2 regions of the Variovorax multivorans genome follow, and region 1 is predicted to be linked to the other one. Evidence: predicted binding sites of a transcription regulator. Region 1 holds the regulator's gene; the other holds the start of a gene.

Region 1 (7,365 bases):
GCGGTTTCAAGCCCGGCGACGCCGAATGGCCCAGCGGCGAAAAGGCACCGGCCTACAACGGCGACTACATCGCCGACATTGCCGAAGACTTCAAGGCGAAGAAGACCGTCAAGTCGGAAGACCGCGAAGTCACCGCCAGCGGCGACATCGAGGACATCGACGCGATCCGCGCGTTCGCCGTGGCCTACCTGCGCCGAGAGCAAGACCTGGATCTGCAGGCCTTCCGCGTCCACTTCGACCAGTACTACCTGGAGTCCAGCCTCTACACCAGCGGCCGCGTCGAAGCTGCCGTGCAGAAGCTCGTGGCTGCCGGCAAGACCTACGAACAGGACGGCGCACTGTGGCTGAAGTCGACCGACTACGGCGACGACAAGGACCGCGTGATGAAGAAGCAGGACGGCACGTACACGTACTTCGTGCCCGACGTCGCGTATCACATCGCCAAGTGGGAGCGGGGCTTCCACAAGGTCATCAACATCCAGGGCACCGACCACCACGGCACCATCGCGCGCGTGCGCGCCGGCCTGCAGGCGGCGGGTGAAGGCATTCCCGAGGGCTACCCCGACTACGTGCTGCACACCATGGTGCGCGTCATGAAGGGCGGCGAAGAGGTCAAGATCAGCAAGCGCGCCGGCAGCTACGTCACGCTGCGCGACCTGATCGAGTGGACCAGCACCGACGCCATCCGCTTTTTCCTGCTCAGCCGCAAGCCCGACACCGAATACACCTTCGACGTCGACCTCGCGGTGACGAAAAACAACGACAACCCGGTTTATTACGTGCAGTACGCGCATGCGCGCATCTGCTCGGTGCTGGCCGGCTGGGGCGGCGACGCTGCCACGCTGAAAGACGTCGACCTGTCGCCGCTCGAAAGCCCGGCCGCCCAGGCGCTGATGCTGCTGCTGGCCAAGTACCCGGCCATGCTGACGGCCGCGTCGAAGGACTTCGCCCCGCACGACGTCACGTTCTACCTGCGCGAGCTGGCCGCCAGCTACCACAGCTACTACGACGCCGAGCGCATCCTGGTCGACGACGAAAAGGTCAAGCTGGCCCGCCTGGCGCTGGTCGCCGCGACCGCGCAGGTGCTGCACAATGGCCTCGCGATTCTCGGCGTCAGTGCGCCGAGCAAGATGTGAACCTCCCCTCACCATGAAGAAGACAACCAGACAACGCGGCAACATCGTCATCGGCCTGATCATCGGGCTGGTGCTCGGCCTGGGCGTCGCGCTGGGCATCGCGGTCTACGTGACCAAGGTGCCGATCCCGTTCGTGACCAAGACGCAGCGCGGCGGCGCCGAGCAGGACGAGGCCGAGGCCCGCAAGAACCGCGACTGGGACCCGAACGCGCCGTTGGCCGGCAAGGCAGGCGCCGCCAAGCCGGCGCCCGCACCCACCGGCCCGGTCAACCCCGTCACCGGCGAGCCGGCCACCACGGCCGTGGCCCCTGCCACCGCCCCACCCACGACTGCACCGCCGGTCCCCGTGGTTGTGGCGCCCAAGCCGCCGCGCCCTGCGCCGGTACCGGCCGAAGCCAACGCACTGCCGCCGTCGAACGATCCGCTGGGCGACCTGGCCCGGGCGCGCTCGGGCGGTGGCTCCAGCTCCGGCAGCACGACCACAGCGTCGGCCGCACCCAGCAGCAACAGCAATGCCGGCAGCAGCAGTTCGGGCCCCGATCCGTTCATGTACTTCGTGCAGGCCGGCGCCTTCCGCACCACCGACGATGCCGAGGCGCAGCGCGCCAAGCTGTCGCTGATGGGCGTCGAGGCCAAGGTCACCGAGCGCGAGCAGGCGGGCCGCACCGTCTACCGCGTGCGCGCCGGCCCCTTCAACAAGAAGGACGACGCCGACCGCCTCAAGGAGCGGCTCGACGGCGGCGGCATGGATTCGGCGCTGGTTCGCGTGCAGCGCTGACCCGGCAGCCGACGCAAATAGCCCCTAAGCTTCGCCGCGCGGCGTTTGCCGCCACCATCCACTGCCTCGGGCGCGCTGGACACGGGGGAACTCCCCGCCGCGCGCCGGCTCAGTCTGCCGTAACAACTGGAGAGCTCTTTCAATGAAACGTCGTGACTTTTCGCTGGCCGCCACTTCGCTCGGGCTGCTGTCCCTGGCCGCCAACCCGGCCCACGCCCAGGCGCGCGCGCCCAAGGCCGGCACCGAGTACCTGGTGCTCGACAAGCGCGTGCCGGTCGACGCGCCCGCCGGCAAGATCGAGGTGGTCGAGTTTTTCTCGTACAACTGCCCGCATTGCAACGACTTCGAGCCGGCGCTGGAAGCCTGGATCAAGACCGTGCCCAAGGAAGTCGCCTTCCGCCGCATCCCTGTGCCTTTCGTGGGCAACGACGTCGAAGCCAAGCAGCGCCTGTACTACGCGCTCGAGGCCATGGGCAAGGTCGACGAATATCAGCCGAAGGTGTTCAACGCGATCCACGCGCAGCGCCAGAACGTGAACGGCGACGCCAACATCATTGCCTGGGCCGCCGCGAACGGCCTGGACGGCGCCAAGTTCAAGGAAGTCTTCACCTCGTTCGGCGTGGCCAGCAAGGCCAAGCGCGCCTCGCAAATGACCGACGCCTACAAGGTGGCTGGCGTGCCGGCAATGGCCGTGGCCGGCCGCTGGTATGTGGACGGCGAAACCGCCGGCAACATGACCAAAGTGCTTCAGGTCGTGAACTACTTGATCGGCGAAGCAAAGAAGGGCTGACCCCCCCAAGATCGCGGACCGGCGGAGCCGGTTCCGCGGTGTTCCTGAGAGGAATCCAGGAAGAAAGTCAAGCCCGCATCGGCGGGCTTTTTCATCTGTGCGTGCGGGGCTGACGCAATCAGCCGCATACAATGCCGAGCAAGTTTCGTGCCTCTATGACATTGCACTCTCACCCCACCACTCCCTTCTTCCGTCGCATCGGCCGCCTGGCTGTCGGCGCGCTGTTGCTGGCCGGCCTTGCCTCGGGCGCACTGGCCGAAACCGCCGACCGCACCAAGCCGATGAACATCGAGTCGGACTCGATGCGTTACGACGACCTGAAGCAGACCAGCGTGTTCACCGGTAACGTGCTCGTTACGAAGGGCACGATCATCATCCGTGGCGCACGCATGGATGTACGCCAGGACCCCGAGGGCTACCAGTACGGCGTGGTCACGGCGGCTCCGGGCAAGCGGGCCTACTACAAGCAGAAGCGCAACGCGCCCGACGAGTGGATCGAGGGCGAATCGGAAGTCATCGAGTACGACAGCCGTGCCGACAACGTCAAGTTCATCCGCAACGCCACCATGCGCCGCCTGCTCGGCGCCACGCCGAACGACGAAAGCCAGGGCGCGCTGATCGTCTACGACCAGAGCAACGACACCTACACGGTCAACGGTTCCACCGTGCCGCCGAACACCGCCGTCAACGCGTCCACCCCGGGCGGGCGCGTCAAGACCATCCTGACCCCCAAGGCCGCCACCGCACCGGCGGCCGGTGCCTCGGCCCCGGCCGGTGCGAAGGCGGCGCCGCCGGCGCCCACGCCCGCACCCGGCAAGGGCCTGCGCCCGAGCACCACGCTCAGTGACCAGGGAGAAACCCGCAAGTGATCGAAACCGCTGGAACGCAGGACGCCAACGGCGCACCGGGCAGCCGCCTGATCGCGCGCGGCCTGAAGAAGAGCTATGGCAGCCGCACGGTCGTGAAAGACGTCTCGCTCGACGTGCAGAAGGGCGAAGTCGTCGGGCTGCTCGGGCCGAACGGCGCGGGCAAGACCACCTCGTTCTACATGATCGTGGGGCTGGTGCGCGCCGACGCGGGCGACATCAGCATCGACGGCGAGCCCATCGCCCACATGCCCATTCACCGCCGCGCCCGCATGGGCCTGAGCTACCTGCCGCAGGAAGCCTCGATCTTCCGCAAGCTCACGGTCGAGGAAAACGTGCGCGCCGTGCTCGAGCTCCAGAGCGAGCCCGACGAGAACGGCAAGATGGCGCCGCTGTCGAAGCAGCACATGGACGAGCGCCTGGCCGAACTGCTGGCCGACCTGCGCGTCGACCACCTGCGCGATTCGCCCGCGCTCGCGCTGTCGGGCGGCGAGCGCCGCCGCGTCGAAATTGCGCGTGCGCTGGCCACGCAGCCGCGCTTCATCCTGCTGGACGAGCCCTTCGCCGGCATCGACCCGATCGCCGTGATCGAAATCCAGCGGATCATCAGTTTCCTGAAGGAGCGCGGCATCGGCGTGCTCATCACCGACCACAACGTGCGTGAAACGCTGGGCATCTGCGATCACGCTTTCATCATCAGCGACGGGCATGTGCTGGCACAAGGCACACCCTCGGAGATCGTCGACAACGCCGAGGTACGCAGGGTGTACTTGGGCGAACACTTCCGCATGTAAGGGCGGGGGCGGTTCCCATGAAGCAAGGGCTATCCCTTCGCGTTTCGCAGCATCTGGCGTTGACGCCACAGCTGCAGCAGTCGATCAGGCTGCTTCAACTCTCCACGCTCGAACTGAGCCAGGAGGTGGAGCAGATGCTCGACGAGAACCCGTTCCTCGAGCGCACGGCTGAAGAAGCGGCGCGCGAGGAATTCGGGCTCGACACGGCCGATGCCCCGGTGCCGCGCGACGACGGCGGCGATAGCGGCGACGGCGAGAGCGACTTCGCTTCCCCCGCCGCCAGCGCGTCCACTGCTTCCACCGAAACAAGCACCACCACCACGGCCGACACCGACGGCCCCGCCGCCGAAATCACCGAGCGCGAGCCCGACTGGGAAGGCGACGGCACCGTCGACATGGCGCCCGACGACAGCGAATGGGGCAGCGACGCGCCCGCGCGCCAGAACAACCTGGGTGATGACGAACGCGCCGACGCCACCGAACTCGCGCGCAGCCAGGAATCGCTGCAGTCCTTCCTGCACCGCCAGGCGCTGAGCCTGCGGCTGAACGAAAACGACAGCGCCGCGCTGCGCTTTCTCATCGAATCGCTCAACGACGACGGCTACCTCGAAGACTCGCTGCCCGCACTGGCCTCGGGCCTGGCCGGCGACGACAACGACCAGTTCGACGACCTCGTGCATCACTTTCAGGTGGCGCTCGGCCTGCTGCAGAGCCTGGAGCCGGCCGGCGTCGGCGCGCGCGACCTCGGCGAATGCCTGGGCATCCAGCTGCGCGCCCTGGCCCGCGAGGACGAGACCGACGAAGAAGAGCTGGTCCGCAAGATCGCCATTGCCATCTGCAAGCAGCCAATGGAGCTGCTCGCGCGCCGCGACTTCAAGCGCCTGGCCACGCTCACCCGCAGCAACGAGGAACTGGTGCGCTCGGCGCTGCAGATCATTGCGCGGCTCGAGCCCAAGCCGGGCCGGCGCTTCGTCGACGTCGAGCGCAACATCGTCATTCCCGACGTCATAGTCACCAAGACGGGCCGCGGCACCAACGTGAAGTTCCGCGTTATGCTGAACCCCGAGGTGATGCCGCGCCTGCGCGTGCACGACATCTACGCCGGCGCACTCAAGTCGCACAAGGGCGAAGGCAGCCAGGCGCTGTCGCAGCGGCTGCAGGAAGCGCGCTGGTTCATCAAGAACATCCAGCAGCGCTTCGACACCATCCTGCGCGTGAGCAACGCGATCGTCGAGCGGCAGAAGAGCTACTTCGTGCACGGCGAGCTTGCGATGCGTCCGCTGGTGCTGCGCGAGATCGCCGACGAGCTGGGCCTGCACGAATCGACCATCTCGCGCGTGACCACCGCCAAGTACATGGCCACGCCCTTCGGCACGGTCGAGCTCAAGTACTTCTTCGGCTCGGCGCTGGGCACCGAGACCGGCGGCAATGCATCGAGCACCGCGGTGCGCGCGCTGATCAAGCAGTTCGTCAGCTCGGAGAGCATCAAGAAGCCGCTGTCGGACAGCCAGATCTCCGAGATGCTGAAAGAGCAGGGCATCGAGTGCGCGCGTCGCACCGTGGCCAAGTACCGCGAGGCGCTGCGCATTGCGCCCGCCAACCTTCGCAAGGCCCTGTAGAAAGACGCCGATGACCCGTCGCCTGCTGTCGCTGTCGCGTTGTGGGCATTGGGTTTTCGTCATGGCGGCGGTCTTGCTGTTCGCAGGCTGCGCCACATTGCCCGACGAGGCACCGCGCCCGCCCACCAAGGCCATGACCGTGTCGGCCGACACCGCTCTCGGAAAGATCGCGCTGGCCTCGCAGCCCGACCCCGACCTGAGCGGCTTTCGCCTGATGCCCGGCGGCGACTTCGCCTTCGATACCCGCATCCAGCTGGCCCGCCGCGCGCAGCGCACGCTCGACGTGCAGTACTACCAGATCGAGAACGACGAGACCGGCCGCTACCTGATGCGCACCCTGCGCGATGCCGCACTGCGCGGCGTGCGCGTGCGGCTGTTGATGGACGACCTCTACACCTCCGGCGAGGACGAGCTGCTGCTCGGCCTCGCCGCCACGCCCAACGTGGAGCTGCGGCTGTTCAACCCGTTCCCGGCCGGGCGCGGCAGCCTGCTGAAGCGCTTCAGCGCCTCGCTCTTCGACTTCAGCCGCGTCAACCGCCGCATGCACAACAAGCTGTTCATTGCCGACGGCGCGATGGCGGTGGCGGGCGGGCGAAACATCGGCAACCAGTACTTCAGGCGCACCGCGGGCGAGAACTTCCTCGACCTCGACACCTTCGTCACCGGCGCGCTGATCCCGCGGCTGGGCAGCCTGTTCGACCAGTACTGGAACAGCATCTACGTGCGGCCGGTCCAGTCGGTGGTGGCCAGCGACCTGTCGCGCGAGGAACTGCAGAAGCGCTTCGACGTCGCCACCGGCCCCGACACCACGCCACCGCCGCCGCCGCCCGCGCCCAACGACCTGCTCGGCTACAGCCCGATGGCGGAAGACCTGAACGCCGGCAAGCTCGGCCTGATCTGGGCCACCGCAGAGGCCTACGCCGATTCGCCCGAGCGCGTGATCGGCAAGACCGCCTCCTACGGCGGCGTGCCGTTGCTGGACGTCGACAGCGTGCGCTACAACGTGGTCGAGCAGATGCGCCGCGCGCGCTCCGAGGTGACCATCGTCTCGCCCTACCTCATTCCGGGCGCCTCGGGGTTGGAGGTGATGCGCGAGATCCGGGGCCGCAACGTGAAGATCAGCGTGGTCACCAATTCGCTGGCCGCCACCGACGAGCCGCTGGTGCACACCGCCTACCGCCGCTACCGGCCCGACATGCTCAAGCTCGGCGCCGACCTCTACGAGCTGAGTTCCACCCGCACCCGGCGCAGCGTGCGACTCGGCCTGTTCGGCACTTCGGTAGGCAGGCTGCACGCCAAGTCGGCGGTGATCGACCGGCGCATTCTTTTCGTCGGCTCGATGAATTTCGACCCGCGCTCGGAGACGTACAACACCGAGATAG
Region 2 (7,365 bases), on a different contig from region 1:
GGATCTCGCCCGAGTCGATGGGAATGAGCCCCGCGATCATGTTGATGAGCGTGGACTTGCCGCAGCCGTTCGGCCCGAACACCGAGACGATGGCGTGCTTGGGAATGTCGAGGTCGAAGTTCTCGTACAGCGGCCAGCCCGCGAAGTACTTGGTGAGGCCGCGGATGGTGATGTGCGTGCCGGCCGGGCCGGGCTTGAATGCGGGCTTGGGCACGTCGGCGTACACCGGGCCGTTGAGAACGATGTCAGGCGTCACTTTCATCTTCCGCTCCAGTGCACGATGCGGCGTTCGGCGATGAGGAAGAGGATGTTGAGCGCATAGCCCAGCGCGCCCGCCGCAAGGATCGCGGCGTACATGCTCTTCACGTTGAGCACCTGCTGCGCATCGATGATGCGATGGCCGAGCCCCGTGTCGGAGCCGATGAACATCTCGGCCACGATGACGATCACCAGCGCCATCGATACCGCCGAGCGCAGGCCCACGAAGCTGGGCTGCAGGCTTTCCCACACGAGAACGTCCTTGAAGATCTGCCAGCGCGATGCGCCCATGACGCGCGCCGCCATCACGCGCTGCTTGCGTGCGTTGATGACGCCGTAGGCGCTGTTGAACACCACGATGAGCAGCGCGCCGAATGCCGCGATGGCCACCTTGTTGACGTCGCTCACGCCGAAGATCAGCAGGAACAGCGGAATGAGCGCGGACGACGGCGTGGAGCGGAAGAAGTCGATCAGAAACTCCACGCTGCGGTACGCCTTCTCGTTGCTGCCGAGCAGCACGCCCAGCGGCACGCCGATGGCCGCCGCGATGACGAAGGCCTGCACAGTGCGCCACACGGTCATGGCGAAGTCGGTGAGCAGCGGGCCACCAGCCAGGCCGGTGATGAGCGCGGCGATGGTGTCGGCGGGCGTGGGCAGCAAGATCGGCTTGATGAAGCCGAGCCGCACCACCAGGTCCCACACGATGAACAGCACCACCGGGCCGATGAAGGGCAGCATGCGGTCGCGCAGCGGCGGCTTCGGCGCCGCAGTGGCAGCGCTGGTCGGCGGGGTCCACGGCGCGGCCGTGGTCGTGCTTGCTTCGGCCATGGTCTTCAGGCCTTGTAGAGCAAAGCGTCCACCGCGACCTTCTTTTCGAAGATGCCTTTGTCGGTGAACAGGTCGTAGAACTTCTGGAAGTACGCGACGTCACTGGGCTTGAACTCGTTGTAGAGCATGTACGACGCGAGCGGCACTTCGGCCGTGAGCTTGCCTTCGATGGCGGTGTAGCCCTTCATGAACTGGCGGGCTTCGTCTGGCTTGGTGCGCACCAGTTCCACGCCGCGCGCATAGGCGGCGATGTACTTCTTCGAGATCTCGGGGTTCTTCTTGATGAACTCGGTGGTCAGGCTGGCTGCGCCGCCGTGCCAGGGCGCCATCGGGTCGCCGAGGATGTACTTGGCAACCACGCCGGCCTCGATGACGCGCGTGGTGCCGTTCATGCGGCCGACGGTGCCGGTGGGCTCCAGCGTGTAGCAGGCGTCGACCTGGCCCGCGACCAGTGCGGCCACGTGCTGGCCGATGGGCAGTTCGCTCACGGTCGCGCCCTTGGCGCCCGCGCGTTCCAGCATGGTCTTGCACAGAGTGACGTTCTGGATGCCGGGCCCCGAGGCGACCTTCTTGCCGGCCAGCTCGGCCATGGTCTTGATGGGGCTGTCCTTGGCGACGATGAATTCGTCGAGCACGTATTTCGCGTTGCTCGGATTGGTGCAGAAGATCTTGAAGAGACCCGGCTGCGCGATCTCGCCGATGGCGAGGTTGGCCGAGCCGGTGCCGTTGGCGCTGCCGTCGCAGCGGCCGGCGAGCATGCCTTCCATCACCTGCTGTGCGCCGGCAAACTTGAGTGGCTCCACCTCGAGGCCGGCCTCCTTGAAGTAGCCCTTGTCGACTGCGGCGAAGAACGGCAGGCCGGCGGCCACTGGCCAGAAGCCGATGCGCAGCTTCACCGCGCCCTGCGCACGCACGATGGCTGGCGCGGCCAGCACGGCCAGGCCTGCGGCGCCGGCCTGCAGCAGCTGTCGGCGACGCGATGCGGGAGGTTTGTCTTGGGTGCTCATCGGAACTCCTGGTCAGTTGGAACTCGGGGTAGCGCGGCTCGCGACGTATGCGCGCCAACCGCCATGGAAGGTCACGTCCTGCGCGCCGGCCAGCGCATGGCCCTCGCAGATGAAGCCTTTCACCCAGCTGCCATCGGCCAGCTCGACGCTGCCGAGGCCCAGGGGCGGTGGAATGAGGGAGAGAAAGCTGCCGACCTGCGCCAGTGGCACGGCCCACACTTCGAGCGCGATGGCGGCGCCTTCATTGCCTTCGACCACACGCTGCAGGCCGGGCTTAGGCGGCACGGTTCCCGGCAACGCGTAGAGGCGATAGAAGGGCGAGGTCGTGGTGGCACGCAGCAACTTGGCGCCGCGCTCGGTGAGCTGGGCGTTGAGCGGCATGCCCGAGAGATGCGCACCGACCACGGCGATGGGCAGGGTGCCGGCGTCCGGCGCGGCGAGGCCGGGAATGGCGCGCGGCTCGGGCAGCGGCACGCCGGTCGCGCCTTGCGCGAGCCCGGTGGCGTGGTGGTAGCGCTGGCCCAGGTCGGCCAGCGCGAGGTCGCTGCCGCAGGGGCCGATCAGCGTGATGCCGAAGGGCAGGCCGTCCGGGCGGAGGCTGCTGGGCACGGAGAGCGCGGCGTAGTCGAGCAGGTTGACGAAGTTGGTGTACGCGCCGAGGTTGCGGTTGAGCACCACAGGGTCGGCGCGCATCTGCTCGCGGGTGTAGTGCGTGGGCGCGGTGGGCACGAGCAGCACGTCGATGTCGCGCCACATCGGCTCGACCTGTTGAGCGATGGCGCGCAGCCGCGTCTGGGCCTCGAACACGTCGGCAGCACTGTAGTTGCGGCCGCTCGCGAGGATGCCGCGCACGGGCTCGATCACCTCGTCGCCGTGCGCATCGAAGAACTCGCGCACCGCGGCGTAGCGTTCGGCGACCAGCGCGCTTTCATAGAGCAGCGCGGCGGCCTCGGCGAGCGGGGCGTAGGAAATGGTGACCGGCGAGCCGCCCATGGCCAGCAGGCGCGCGGTCGCGTCGTTGAACGCCCGTTCGGCGGCGGCGTCGCCGAAGAAGCTCAGCCTGTCGGGCACGCCGAAGCGGAAGTGCGCGGGCAGCGGCTTGCGGCTCAGGGCCAGGTCGCGCGAGTACGGGTCGCGCGCGTCGTGGCCGACTGCGGCGAGCAGCACGTCGACCGCGGTGGCGACAGTGCGCGCGAAGATCGAAACGCAATCTGCGCTCTGCGCCGCGGGAACCACGCCGAAGGTGCTCAGCAGGCCGCGCGAGGGCTTGAGGCCGACGATGTTGTTGAGCCCGGCAGGCACGCGGCCAGAGCCTGCGGTGTCGGTGCCCAGCGCGAAGTCGACCTCGCCGGCCGCCACCACATAGGCCGAGCCCGAGCTGGAGCCGCCCGAAACGTATCGCGCGTCGAAGGCGTTCGGCACCTCACCGTACGGCGAGCGCGTGCCGTTCAGGCCGCAGGCGAACTGGTCGAGGTTGGTCTTGCCGGCCAGCGATGCACCGGCTTCGAGCAGGCGCTGCACCACTGCTGCGTGGGCCTTGGGGAGGCGGTCGAAGGCTGGACAGGCGGCCGTGGTGGGCGCGCCGGCCACGTCGATGTTGTCCTTGACCGCGAAGCTCAGCCCGGCGAGCGGCAGGGCGAAACCCAGGGCCTTGCCGGCCGCGGCGTCCGCCACGGGGGCCGCGAATTTCGCGATCCAGGCGGCGGCGGGCGATCCGCTTTCTCCGTTTTCTTCATGCACCATCATTAGGCATCCAAACATGTGTACAAGTTGAGATGCAAGCGGCGTGCCAGCGGAAATGCGTTGCGATCGGCTCCCTCTCCCCTCGGGGAGAGGGTTGGGGTGAGGGCAAGTGCGGACGATGAAGCGCGGCTCTTATCTAGAGGCCGCCGCCCTCACCCCCGTCCTCTCCCCAGGGGAGAGGGAGTCATGCAGGTCAGCTCTTCTTCGCGTCGCGGTAGAGCTTCTCGACCTTCGGCAGGTTCGCTTCCAGCTTCGTGATGCGATCCGGCCCACTCGGGTGCGTCGAAAGAAAGTTCAGGCTGCCCTGGTTCTTCGACGCCGCGGCCATCTTCTGCCAGAGCGACACAGAAGCCTTCGGGTCATAGCCCGCGCGCGCCGCGAGTTCGAGCCCCACGAGATCGGCCTCGGACTCGTCGCTGCGGCTGAACTTGAGCGTGAGGAGCTGCGTGCCAGCGCGTGCCGCCAGGTCGCCCACCTGGCCCCAGCCGAGCAGTTGCGCACCGATGGAGAGCGCCGCGCCCGTGCCCGCGCTCTTGGCCATGCGGGCGCGCGCATGCTCGCGCAGCGCGTGGGCCATTTCGTGGCCCATGACCATCGCGACCTCGTCGTCGGTGAGCTTGAGCTGTTCGAGGATGCCGGTGAAGAAGGCGATCTTGCCGCCGGGCATGCAGAAGGCGTTGATCTGCTTGCTGCCGATCAGGTTGACCTCCCACTTCCAGTCGCGGGCGCGCGAATTCCACGGCGTGGCGAAAGGAATGAGCCGCTTGGCGATGGCGCGCAGGCGCTGCAGTTGCGGGTTGCTGTCGCCCGCGAGCGCATTCTTGGCGCGTGCCTGTTCGAGCAATTGGCCGTATTGCTGCACGCCGGCCGCCTCGATCCTGTCGGCCGGCACGAGGTTGCGCGCCACCGAGGCGTTGCCGACATCGACCTGCGCCAGCGCCGGCGCGCTCAGGGCCGCGCCGGCGGCGGCCAGAAGAAAGGCCCGCCGGGGATTCCACCCAGAAGCGGCAGAGATGGCGGAAACAGGGCGATCGCAGCGTGTGCACATAGGAGGCGGATCATAGGAACAAATGAAGACAAAGGCCCTGGCCGATGTCCCCCGCCACTCATGGACAATCCGGGGTTCATGTCCGCCTCGCCCGCAGAAACCCCCACCACCCCCTCTCCGCCCTGGCGCGACGCGCTGAAGGTCTACCTGGAACCCGCCACCCTGCGCATGCTGGCGCTGGGTTTCTCGGCCGGGCTGCCGCTGCTGCTGGTGCTCGGCACCCTGAGTTTCCGACTGCGCGAAGCGGGCATCGACCGCACCACCATCGGCTACCTGAGCTGGGTCGGCCTGGCCTACGGCTTCAAGTGGGTCTGGGCGCCGCTGGTCGACCGGCTGCCGCTGCCGCCGCTGACCACACTGCTGGGGCGCCGGCGCGGCTGGCTGCTGCTGGCGCAGTGCGTGGTCATTGCCGGGCTGATAGGCATGGCGCTGAACGACCCGCGGCTGGGACTCACGCCGCTGATCTGGTGCGCTCTGCTGGTGGCCTTCGGCTCGGCCACGCAAGACATCGCGCTCGACGCCTTCCGCATCGAATCGGCCGAAACGCGCAAGCAGGCCGCGCTGGCGGCGGCCTATCAGACCGGCTACCGCCTCGCCATGATCTGGGCCGGCGCGGGCGTGCTGTGGGTCGCGGCCTGGGCCGAGGTGGCGCCGGCCGCCGCAGTCACGGGCGCGGCGGCGTACCAGAACGGTGCCTGGAAGACGGCCTACCTGGTGATGGCGGCCTCGATGGCGGTGGGCGTGATCACGGTGCTGCTGTCGCCCGAACCGGTGCCGCGCGTGCTGCCCAAGGCGAAGAATGCCGCCGAATGGCTGCAGAGCGCGCTGGTGGAGCCCTTCGCCGACTTCATCCGCCGCTACAAATGGCAGGCCATGCTGATCCTTTCGCTGATCGCCATCTACCGCATCAGCGACGTGGTGATGGGCATCATGGCCAACCCCTTCTACGTGGACATGGGCTTCACCAAGGACGAGGTGGCCTCGGTCAGCAAGATCTACGGCGTGATCATGACACTGGTGGGCGCTTTCGTGGGCGGCGTGCTGTCGATGCGCCTGGGCGTGATGCGGGTGCTGATGCTGGGCGCGGTGCTCAGCGCGGCCAGCAACCTGCTGTTTGCCTGGCTGGCCTCGCGCGGGCACGACCTGACGGCGCTGATCGCCGTGGTCTCGGCCGACAACCTGGCCGGCGGCATCGCCTCGGCGGCCTTCATCGCCTACCTGTCGAGCCTCACGAACATCAGCTATTCGGCCACGCAGTACGCCTTGTTCAGCTCGCTGATGCTGCTGCTGCCGAAGTTCATCGCCGGTTATTCAGGCGTCTTCGTCGATGCCTACGGCTACAGCACCTTCTTCGTCGCCACCGCGCTCTTGGGCGCGCCGGTGCTGGTGCTGGTGGCGCTGGCCTCGCGAATGACGGCCATCACAAGCCCCACGGACCGTCAATAGGGCCTGGGCCCTATAGGAAACAGCCGACGCTGCACGCGCCGCGCAACTGGTAGGCTGTGCCGGTATACATTCGTTTCTTTCATTCTCCTTTCCCTCCTGCGCCCTCTTCCTGCGCACCCATCGTCCGCGAGCCAGCCAGCAAGCCCCTACAAGATCGTGCCGTCCCGAATTTCTCCTCTCCAAATCAGCGCCTACACGGCGACCTCCGCCGTCGGTGTCGGCAAGGACGTGCTGGCCGACGCGCTCGCGCAGTCGCGCAGCGGGCTGCGCGCCAATGACTTCGGCGATGCACCGCTGCCCACCTGGATCGGCCGCGTCGACGGCCTCGAGGAGATCCGCCTGCCCGAATCCCTCGCCCATTGGGACTGCCGCAACAACCGGCTCGCCTGGCTGGGCCTGCATGCCGACGGCTTCATCGAGGCCGTGGCCGCCGCGCGCGAAAAGTACGGCGCCTCGCGCATCGCGCTGATCCTGGGCACCTCGACCGCCAGCATCGGCGAGACCGAGCTGGCCTACACCCAGCTCGACGAGCAGGGCATGTTCCCGGTGAACCAGCGCCGCGCCGCGGTGCACACGCCGCATTCGCTGGCCATGTTCACGCAGCAGGTGCTGGGCATCAGCGGCCCGAGCGAAACCATTTCCACCGCCTGCTCGTCGAGCGCCAAGGTGTTCGCCTCGGCCGAGCGGCTGATCCGCCTGGGCCTGGCCGACGCGGCCGTGGTCGGTGGGGCCGACACGCTGTGCGGCAGCGTGCTGTTCGGCTTCAACTCGCTCGAACTGGTGTCGAGCGAGCCGTGCCGGCCCTTCGACGCCACCCGCAAGGGCATCAGCCTCGGCGAGGCCGCTGGCTTCGCGCTGGTCGAGCGCGTGCAGACCGGCGCCGATGCCGCGCCGCTGCACCTGCTGGGCTACGGCGAGGCGAGCGACGCGCACCACATGTCGACGCCGCACCCCGAGGGCCTGGGCGCCGAACGCGCACTCGACGAGGCGCTGGCGCGCGCCGGCCTCGCGCCCGAGGCCATCGACTACATCAAC

The links. The regulator sigma-54, encoded in region 1, starts transcription at its own class of promoters, with help from an activator protein. The targets are predictions, from matches to a motif close to TGGCANGNAANCTGCTTT.
Region 2: the regulator sigma-54 is predicted to act here: its motif matches at 3,868-3,885, upstream of atzF (allophanate hydrolase).

Annotation. Positions count from the first base shown of each region.
Region 1 covers NZ_JBPJZL010000015.1:37,028-44,392, reverse strand. The annotation lists gene argS (arginine--tRNA ligase) at 1-1,136, shown strand, start outside; gene ACSFCA_RS29990 (SPOR domain-containing protein) at 1,150-1,914, shown strand; gene ACSFCA_RS29985 (thiol:disulfide interchange protein DsbA/DsbL) at 2,057-2,704, shown strand; gene lptA (lipopolysaccharide transport periplasmic protein LptA) at 2,860-3,573, shown strand; gene lptB (LPS export ABC transporter ATP-binding protein) at 3,570-4,364, shown strand; gene rpoN (RNA polymerase factor sigma-54) at 4,382-5,983, shown strand; gene ACSFCA_RS29965 (phospholipase D family protein) at 5,994-7,365, shown strand, end outside.
Region 2 covers NZ_JBPJZL010000011.1:157,642-165,006, forward strand. The annotation lists gene ACSFCA_RS26610 (ABC transporter ATP-binding protein) at 1-262, opposite strand, end outside; gene ACSFCA_RS26615 (ABC transporter permease) at 259-1,086, opposite strand; gene ACSFCA_RS26620 (ABC transporter substrate-binding protein) at 1,092-2,093, opposite strand; gene atzF (allophanate hydrolase) at 2,106-3,839, opposite strand; gene ACSFCA_RS26630 (M48 family metallopeptidase) at 4,030-4,884, opposite strand; gene ACSFCA_RS26635 (AmpG family muropeptide MFS transporter) at 4,945-6,330, shown strand; gene ACSFCA_RS26640 (beta-ketoacyl-[acyl-carrier-protein] synthase family protein) at 6,487-7,365, shown strand, end outside.